Regions from separate parts of the Arthrobacter sp. NPDC057388 genome, predicted to be linked through region 1. Evidence: riboswitches for the same ligand, from Rfam matches in the RefSeq annotation. Region 1 holds a riboswitch; the other holds the start of a gene.

Region 1 (4,205 bases):
CGGACTCATAGGTGAGGAGCTCCGCCAGCGCCCTGACCATGGCCGCGGGCACGCCGAGGAGGGAGTCGCTGGCCACGTCCACCATGGCCAGCTCGTAGTCAGCCCCTGCGGCGTGCACAGCGGCGCCGGCAAAGTCACCGAGCTGTTCAATCTCGAAATCGCTGATGCCGGCGATGCGGATGCCGTCACCGGCGGCGGCGCCGCCTTCCAGCGCCTCTGCGCGCTTGAGGGCGTCATTGTGGGTGGCGACAAACACTTCGGTGAAGCCCATGGATTCGTCCTCATTCCGTTGGCGGTGCATGCCCCGGCAGCGCTGGGGCCCTTCGGATGTCAGCCTAACCCAACCGGGTCGGCCCGGCTCAGCGCGCAGAATTTTCGAACAGCGGCGCTTACCGGACAGCGACCCGGAGCCGGTTGCGCCACGGGTCCTCGAAGCGGAGCTCGGCACCGGTGTGGTGTGATCCGACGCCGGCTGCCCTCAGCCGGTCGGCCAAAGCGCCGACGTCGTCGCCGGAAGGGACTTCGATGAGGACCTCGCCGAGGCCGAGAGTGTCGCGGCGAGGTCCGGCGCCGCGGCTGTTCCAAACGTTCATGGCCATGTGGTGGTGGTAGCCGCCGGCCGACACGAAGAGGGCCTGGCCGTGCCAACCCGCCGTCTTTTCGAACCCCAGGGTGCCGACGTAGAATTCGTGGGCGGACTGCACGTCCCCCACCTGCAGGTGGACGTGCCCCACCTCCGCGCCGGCGCCGTGCTGGCCGACGACGGATTCCTGCGTGAGGTGGTCCTGCAGGTACTTCTGCGGCGGCAGCGCGACGTTGTCCATGACCACGTTCTTACCGTCCCAGGACCAGGCCTCGCGGGGCCGGTCCCAGTAGAGTTCGATCCCATTGCCTTCCGGATCAGTGAAATAAAACGCCTCGCTCACCAGATGGTCGGCACTTCCCACGAAGGACTGCGGCTCATACCGGGCCGCACTGGCAATAGTGGCGGCGAGGGAGGACTGGTCCTCGAACAGGAGGGCGGTGTGGAAGAGGCCGGCTTCACCGCGGCCGGGGATGTTGAGTCCCGGCGCGGGGGCGAGGTGCACCAGCGGCGTCTTCAGCCGGCCAAGGTAGAGACCGCCGTCCTGCTCGGCGATAACGTCGAGGCCGAGGGCGCGCTGGTAGTAGTCGGTCATGAGCTTCATGTCGCCCACCTTGAGCATGACGGTGCCCATGGTGAGGTCGGCAGGAAGCAAGTCCTGGCTGCTGACTGCTGCTGTCATTGAATACTCCCGAGTGTCCGGACCGCCGGACTTCGGCAGTCTTTACATCTCTAAATTACTTGAAGCTTCAATTTATTCCTAACGGACGATCCCGCCCCGCAAGATCACATTCCCCAGGTTGCGGATGGTTTCCGGCACGGTGCGCGGGTCCTCGCGGCAGACCACCACGTCGGCGTCTGCCCCCTCCGCTACCCCATCGGCTCCCAGCCACCGGCGCGCCCGCCAGCAGGCGGCATCCAGCGCCGCTGCGGCCGGCAGCCCCGCTGCATGCAGTTCGAGGATTTCGTCGGCAATGCGGCCGTGCCGGATCACGCTGCCGGCGTCAGTTCCCGCATAGATTTCGATGCCGGCCTCGTACGCTTCCAGGACACGCTCGCGACGGCGGGCCCAGAGTGCGCGCATGTGTGCGGCATACTGTGGGAACTTAGGTTCGGCCTGATCCGCAATGTCGGGGAAGGTGGCGATGTTGATGAGCGTGGGAACGATCGGCACCTGCTGCTCGATGAAGCGGGGAATGTGCCTGGGCAGCAGCCCGGTGGCGTGCTCAATGCAGTCGATGCCGGCGTCGAGCATGTCATCCAGCGTGTCCTCGCCGAAACAGTGCGCCGTGACCCTGGCTCCCTCGTCATGGGCTGCCCGGACAGCGTCACGCACCGCGGCGGCCGGAAACGACGGCGCGAGGTCACCGGCCGGGCGGTCGATCCAGTCCCCCACCAGCTTGACCCAGCCGTCACCTTGCCGCGCCTGCTTGCGCACCGCCTCGACGAGGCCATCCGGTTCAACTTCGACGGCGAAGTTCCGAAGGTAGCGGCGGGACCTGGCAACGTGCCGGCCCGCCCGGATGATGCGCGGCGCGTCAGGCCTCTGCTGCAGCCAGCGGGTGTCGCTGACCACCCCCGCATCCCGCACCAGGAGCGTGCCGGCGTCGCGGTCCGTCATGGCCTGGTCATACGCCACGGCGTCGTCCACCGGACCGCCCGGACCGAGGCCGACATGGCAGTGGGCGTCCACGAATCCGGGCAGGACCCAGCCGTCCAGGACGGCATCAGGCCGTTGGCCTGGCGGGTTGAACGTCAGTTTCCCGTCCACAGCCCAGAGCCCCCGGCGTTCCTCATCCGCCGCTGTGAGCACAGTGCCGCTGAATTCAATAATGTGCGCCATTCCACCAGCTTAGGCCGCAGCTTTGGCCTCCTTCACAGATGGACAGGCACAATCCGGGCTGTGGTAGCTTCGTCTAACGACCACACGGGTGCCCTTGCAGGGGCTGAGATCAGGCTGACGCAGCCTGCGACCGTCGAACCTGTCCGGGTAATGCCGGCGAAGGAAGTGAGCAGTAAATTGAGCACCCAGAAATCACAGCTGACCCCTGCCCAAAATGAATCAGCCCAAAGCGGATCAGAATCCGTCACGCAGTCGCTGAAATCCCATTCACTGGCCTATCTCGAAGGCGACGGCCTGCGTGTTCCGGTAACGGAAATCGCCCTGGAGCCGTCACCGAACGGTGAGCAGAATGAGCCGTTGCGCGTTTACCGCACGGCGGGACCGGGCAGCGACCCGGTGGTGGGCCTCGCACCCTTCCGTGCGGAATGGATCCAGGCACGGGAAGACACGGAAACGTACGACGGACGCGAACGGAACCTGCTCGACGACGGCAAGTCGGCCGTGCGCCGCGGCGCGGCTTCGGCCGAGTGGAAGGGCGCCAGGCCGGTGCCCCGCCGCGGGGCGGAGGGCAAAACCGTAACGCAGATGCACTATGCACGGCAGGGCATCATCACCCCCGAAATGCGCTTTGTGGCCCTCCGCGAAAACTGCGACGTGGAACTGGTCCGCAGCGAACTCGCCGCCGGGCGGGCCATCATCCCCAGCAACATCAACCACCCCGAATCCGAGCCCATGATCATCGGCAAGGCATTCCTGGTGAAGATCAACGCCAACATCGGCAACTCAGCTGTGACCAGCTCCATCGCGGAGGAGGTGGACAAGCTGCAGTGGGCCACCCAGTGGGGCGCGGACACCGTGATGGACCTGTCCACGGGTGATGACATCCACACCACGCGGGAGTGGATCATCCGCAACTCCCCCGTCCCTATCGGCACGGTGCCGATCTACCAGGCGCTGGAAAAGGTCAACGGCGAAGCGAACGCGCTGACGTGGGAAATTTTCCGTGACACCGTGATCGAGCAATGCGAGCAGGGCGTGGACTACATGACCATCCACGCCGGAGTGCTGCTGCGGTATGTGCCCCTTACGGCGAACCGCGTCACCGGCATCGTTTCGCGCGGCGGCTCGATCATGGCCGGCTGGTGCCTGGCGCACCACCAGGAGAACTTCCTGTACACCCACTTTGACGAGCTCTGCGAGATTTTCGCCAAGTACGACGTCGCCTTCTCGCTGGGCGACGGGCTGCGGCCGGGCGCGACGGCGGACGCCAACGATGCCGCGCAGTTCGCCGAACTGGATACCCTGGCCGAGCTGACCCAGCGCGCCTGGGAGTACGACGTGCAGGTGATGGTGGAAGGCCCGGGCCACATCCCGTTCCATCTGGTGCGTGAGAACGTGGAACGCCAGCAGGAGCTCTGCAAGGGTGCGCCCTTCTACACCCTGGGACCGCTGGTGACAGACGTCGCCCCGGGCTACGACCACATCACCTCGGCCATCGGCGCCACGGAAATCGCCCGCTACGGCACCGCCATGCTGTGCTACGTCACGCCCAAGGAACACCTGGGCCTGCCCAACAAGGATGACGTCAAGACCGGCGTCATCACGTACAAGATCGCTGCCCATGCGGCCGACCTTGCCAAGGGCCACCCCGGCGCGAACGAGCGGGACGATGCGCTGTCCAAGGCCCGGTTCGAGTTCCGGTGGCGCGACCAGTTCGCGCTTTCGCTGGATCCGGTGACTGCCGAGTCCTTCCACGACGAGACGCTGCCCGCGGAGCCT
Region 2 (4,205 bases), on a different contig from region 1:
GTGCTCGTCCGCGATGACCTCCAGCTTGACCCAGTCGGTCTCCAGCGCCTCACGGGCCAGCTCGGCCGTCATGACCGCGTCCCTGGCCGTGAAGCAGCCGGCGGTGTTGGGGAGGACGCGGATGTTGTGGTCCACCAGCAGCTGGAAGAGCGAGCCCGTTTCGGCAGGCGAATAGCGGCGCATCGCCACGGTGGTCAGCTGCGTTCCGGACGCCACCAGCGCTGAGCCGAGACCGTCCAGGCTCGGAGCCCCTCCGGTGCCCATGATGAGCCGTGAGCCCAGTTCCACCCCGTCAATGACCAGGCTGTCCGCTGTTTCAATCAGTGTTTCTGCCATCGTGCTCATCCTCCTTGGACTGCCGTGACGAGTTCGATCTCGTCGCCCTCGGCAAGGGCGGTGCTGTGCCACTGGCTGCGGGGCACCACGGCTGAGTTGCGGGCCACCGCAACGCCCAGCCGCTGGCCGTCGGCTGCCTGCCCGCTGGCGGACAGGCGCCGTCCCGTGACCTGGCTGACGAGTGTGGTGACCGAGGCGCCCTCGCCTACTTCCTGTTCAATACCGTTCAGAGTGATGTTCATGCTGATTCCTTGCTTGGGTCAAATGTGACGTGCGTCATGCGGGGGTGGCCGCTCCGGGGCGGTGCTGCCGCTCCGGGCGAATCGGAAAGTCCGGGGGAAAACCGTGCCGGCCGGAACGCGGCCCAGCGGGGGTCGGTGATGCCGTCCATGAGCTGCCGGCAGATCGCCGCAGCCGCCGGAGTCAGCAGCACGCCGTGGCGGAAGAAGCCGGTGGCGATGATGAGGCCCGCCACGTCCCCGCCCGCCTCGCCACTCGCGGATACGCCCGCCGGCACGCGGCCCAGCAGGGGCGCGTTGTCCGGTGTGCCGGGCCGTGCCCTGGCGGTGGCTTCGAGCAGCTCGAGTTCGGCAACTGCCGGCAGCAGGGCCTGCGCGTCACGCAGCAGCTGGTAGACGCCGCCGGCGCTGGTGCCCGGCACGCTGTCCTCGCGCTGGGTGGCACCGATCACCACCGTGCCGTCCTGCCGGGGCACGATGTAGACCGGAACCCCCCGGACGATGCCCCGCACGGTGGCGGTGAGGAGGGGCTGCAGGTGCGCGGGGACGCGGAGCCTGAGGATGTCCCCATAGACCGGGCGCAGCGGCAGCTGAAGGCGTTCCGGCAGGTTCTGCAGGTGAGCGGCGGCCAGGCCGTTGGCCACCACCGTCTCGGCGGCAAGCACGCTTCCGCCCCCCGCCAGCCGGACCCCCCGGACCCGCCCGCTGTCCCAGAGCAGGCCGGCGGCGTGTTCCCGCACCGCGAATCCGTCCTCGACTCCGGTCCCCTGGCCGGCAACCCCCCGGCCCGCAATCTCCTGGGCTGCAATCTCCTGGCCTGCAATCTCCTGGCCTGAGCCGGCCAGCTCCGCCGCCAGCGCCCTGACAAGATTGCGCGGATCCACCTGATGGTCCGCGGGGATGTCCAGGGCGCAGGAGATGCCAGGGCTGAGCAGCGGCTCCCGGGAGCGTGCCTCGCGGATGGTCAGCGGCTCCACGTCCAGGCCGTGGCTCCGCTGGACGTCCCGCAGGTCCATCAGTGCCCGGCGGTCGGCGGGGTCCGCACCCAGCGCAAGGGTCGGCGTCGTCAGGTAACCGGAGTCCCCGCCGGTGGTGAGCGCGGCGGCGAACCCCGGCCACCTGGCCGAGGACTCCAGCATCAGTTCCAGGAGCCCTTCCTCCTGGTAATGCAGTTCGCTGACCGGGGCGAGCATGCCGGCAGCGGCCCAGCTTGCGCCGCTGCCGGGGGCTTGGTCAATGAGCACTACGGAACGGCCGGAACGCCGCGCCTCCCAGGCGATACCGTGGCCAACCACGCCCCCGCCGATGACGGCAACGTCAGCCTCAATGACTGTGGCGGCATTATTTTCGCCGCCGGGTCCAGGGTTCATGATTTCCTTCCCTACGCCGGTACTAACCGGATCAGGTCAAGCGGTCGGCTCTGACGCCCTCTCAGCCCTGCGCCTTTTATGACATCGGCGACGGGCTCCCGCGGTACCTGCCCAGTTTAGAGGAACTAAGGTGGTTGCCATGACCCAGCACTCTGCCCACACCACGGCCCGCCTGTACCTCTGCACCGACGCCCGCAAGGACCGCGGGGACTTCGCGGACTTCGTGGACGCGGCGTTTGCCGGCGGCGTGGACATCATCCAGCTGCGGGACAAGAGCATCGAGGCCGCCGAAGAGCTCGAACTTCTCGAGGTCGTCCACGCCGCGGCCCGCAGGCACGGGCGGCTCTGGGCCGTGAACGACCGCGCCGACATCGCCTCCATCGCGGGTGCACCGGTGTTCCACATCGGCCAGAAGGACCTGCCGCTGCGCGCTGCCCGGAAACTGCTGCACGATGCAACGGTGATCGGGCTCTCCACGCACAGCACGGAGCAGGTGGATGCCGCCATCGCCGCCGCGCACGGGCGCAGCGGCCTGGACTACTTCTGCGTGGGCCCGCTGTGGGCCACCCCCACCAAACCCGGGCGCGCCGCCGTCGGACTCGACCTGGTGACGTACGCGGCGCAGGCTGTCCGCACGGCGAACGAGGAACGGGTGGGAGGCCTGCTGCTGCCCTGGTTCGCGATCGGCGGGATCGACCGCACCAACGTGGAGCAGGTCCTGGCGGCCGGAGCCAGCAGGATCGTCGTCGTCCGCGCGATCACGGAGGCGCCGGACCCGGCAGCCGCCGCGGCCGAACTGCTCGACGCCCTCGACGCAACGTCCCCGGCTGCTGTCGTTTAGCGACCGGCAGGCTACCCGCTCAGGCCCAGCTGCACCATCCGCCGGGAATGGTTTTCCGCGACCTCGGCGGTGATGCCGCGGACCAGTTCCCGTGCGGTGGCCTCCGTGGCGCCGGGTTCCGCTTCGACGAACATCTCGCCCAGGAAGGCATGTTCGTGGCCGACCCGCTGGGCCTGGGTGATCGCCTCGCCCAGGAGGCGGCGGCCCCACAGCGCCAGTCTCGACGCGAGCCGGGGGTCATCGGCCAGCGCGCCCTTGAGCCGCTCACGGAGCACTGCCGTGGCCTCTTCGGAGGACTGGATCTGCCGGATCACGTCCCGGGTTCCGGCGTCCACGAACCGCGCCACGGCCTGGTAGAAATCGGCGGACACGGTGTCCACCACGTACGCCTTCATCAGGGATTCGTACCAGTCCGCCGGGCGGGTCCGTTCATGGAAGTGGTCCACGGCCGACTGGAACGGCAGCATCGCGTGTTCGACGTCAACGCCCATCTCTGCCAGCTTGGCGCTCACCAGCTCGTAATGCTGGAATTCGATGACGGCGATCCTGCCCAGGACGGCACGGTCGTGCAGCGTCGGCGAGTAACGGGCGTCGGAGGAGAGCCGTTCGAACGCGGACAGTTCACCGTACGCCATCACACCGAACAGGTCTGCGACGAAGCGGTCGTAGCGAGCGGTGCCAGCCGAGGATGTGCCCATAATCCAAGACTAACGGCGCAATTCGGGCTAACCTGATTTTCGTGTCACATCATCGGCTGTCGCCCAGCGTCCACGAGCAGACCAACGCGCTCGCGGATGCCCTGAGCGCGCTGCGGACGGAACTGGAGCTTCCCGGGGAATTCCCGGAAGAGGTGCTTAAGGAGGCCGAAGCCGCCGTCGCCAGCCGGGACTTCCCCGACCTGGACCTGACCGGGGTGGACTTCCTGACGATCGATCCGCCGTCGTCCACGGACCTTGACCAGGCGCTCTTCATTGAGCGGCTCGGCGGCGGTTACCGGATCCTTTACGCCATCGCCGATGTTCCGTCCTTCGTGCAGCCGGGCGGCGCGCTCGACGCCGAGACCCGCCGCCGCGGGCAGACGTTCTACGCCCCGGACGGCAGGATTCCGCTGCACCCGGAGGTCATCAGCGAGAACGCCGGCAGCCTGCTGGCGGGGCAGCTGTGCTCCGCCTTCGTCTGGGAGTTTGAACTCGACGCCACAGCCGAGGTGGTGTCCGCGCTGGTCCGCCGCGCTGCCGTGCGCAGCCGTGCCAAGCTGGACTACAAGGGGGTCCAGGCCGACCTCGATGCCGGCACTGCACCGCCCATGCTGCAGCTGCTGCGCGAAGTGGGCCGCAAGCGTGTCGACCTGGAGCGGGCCCGCGGGGGTGCCAGCCTGAACATGCCGGAGCAGGAGATCGTCCAGCTTCCCGACGGCGG

Evidence for each region. A riboswitch is a leader RNA that binds a small molecule or an ion and turns the genes downstream of it on or off. The one in region 1 is predicted to bind thiamine pyrophosphate.
Region 2: linked by a shared signal. The riboswitch ahead of ACFUTU_RS10935 (FAD-dependent oxidoreductase) and the one ahead of thiC (phosphomethylpyrimidine synthase ThiC) in region 1 are both predicted to bind thiamine pyrophosphate.

What each region holds. Positions count from the first base shown of each region.
Region 1 covers NZ_JBHVBL010000010.1:78,409-82,613, forward strand. The annotation lists gene ACFUTU_RS07265 (hypothetical protein) at 1-271, opposite strand, end outside; gene ACFUTU_RS07270 (VOC family protein) at 390-1,265, opposite strand; gene ACFUTU_RS07275 (amidohydrolase family protein) at 1,344-2,426, opposite strand; TPP riboswitch at 2,501-2,608, shown strand; gene thiC (phosphomethylpyrimidine synthase ThiC) at 2,604-4,205, shown strand, end outside.
Region 2 covers NZ_JBHVBL010000018.1:62,427-66,631, forward strand. The annotation lists gene ACFUTU_RS10925 (thiazole synthase) at 1-336, opposite strand, end outside; gene thiS (sulfur carrier protein ThiS) at 342-578, opposite strand; gene ACFUTU_RS10935 (FAD-dependent oxidoreductase) at 575-1,945, opposite strand; TPP riboswitch at 1,936-2,057, opposite strand; gene thiE (thiamine phosphate synthase) at 2,085-2,786, shown strand; gene ACFUTU_RS10945 (ferritin-like fold-containing protein) at 2,798-3,484, opposite strand; gene ACFUTU_RS10950 (RNB domain-containing ribonuclease) at 3,526-4,205, shown strand, end outside.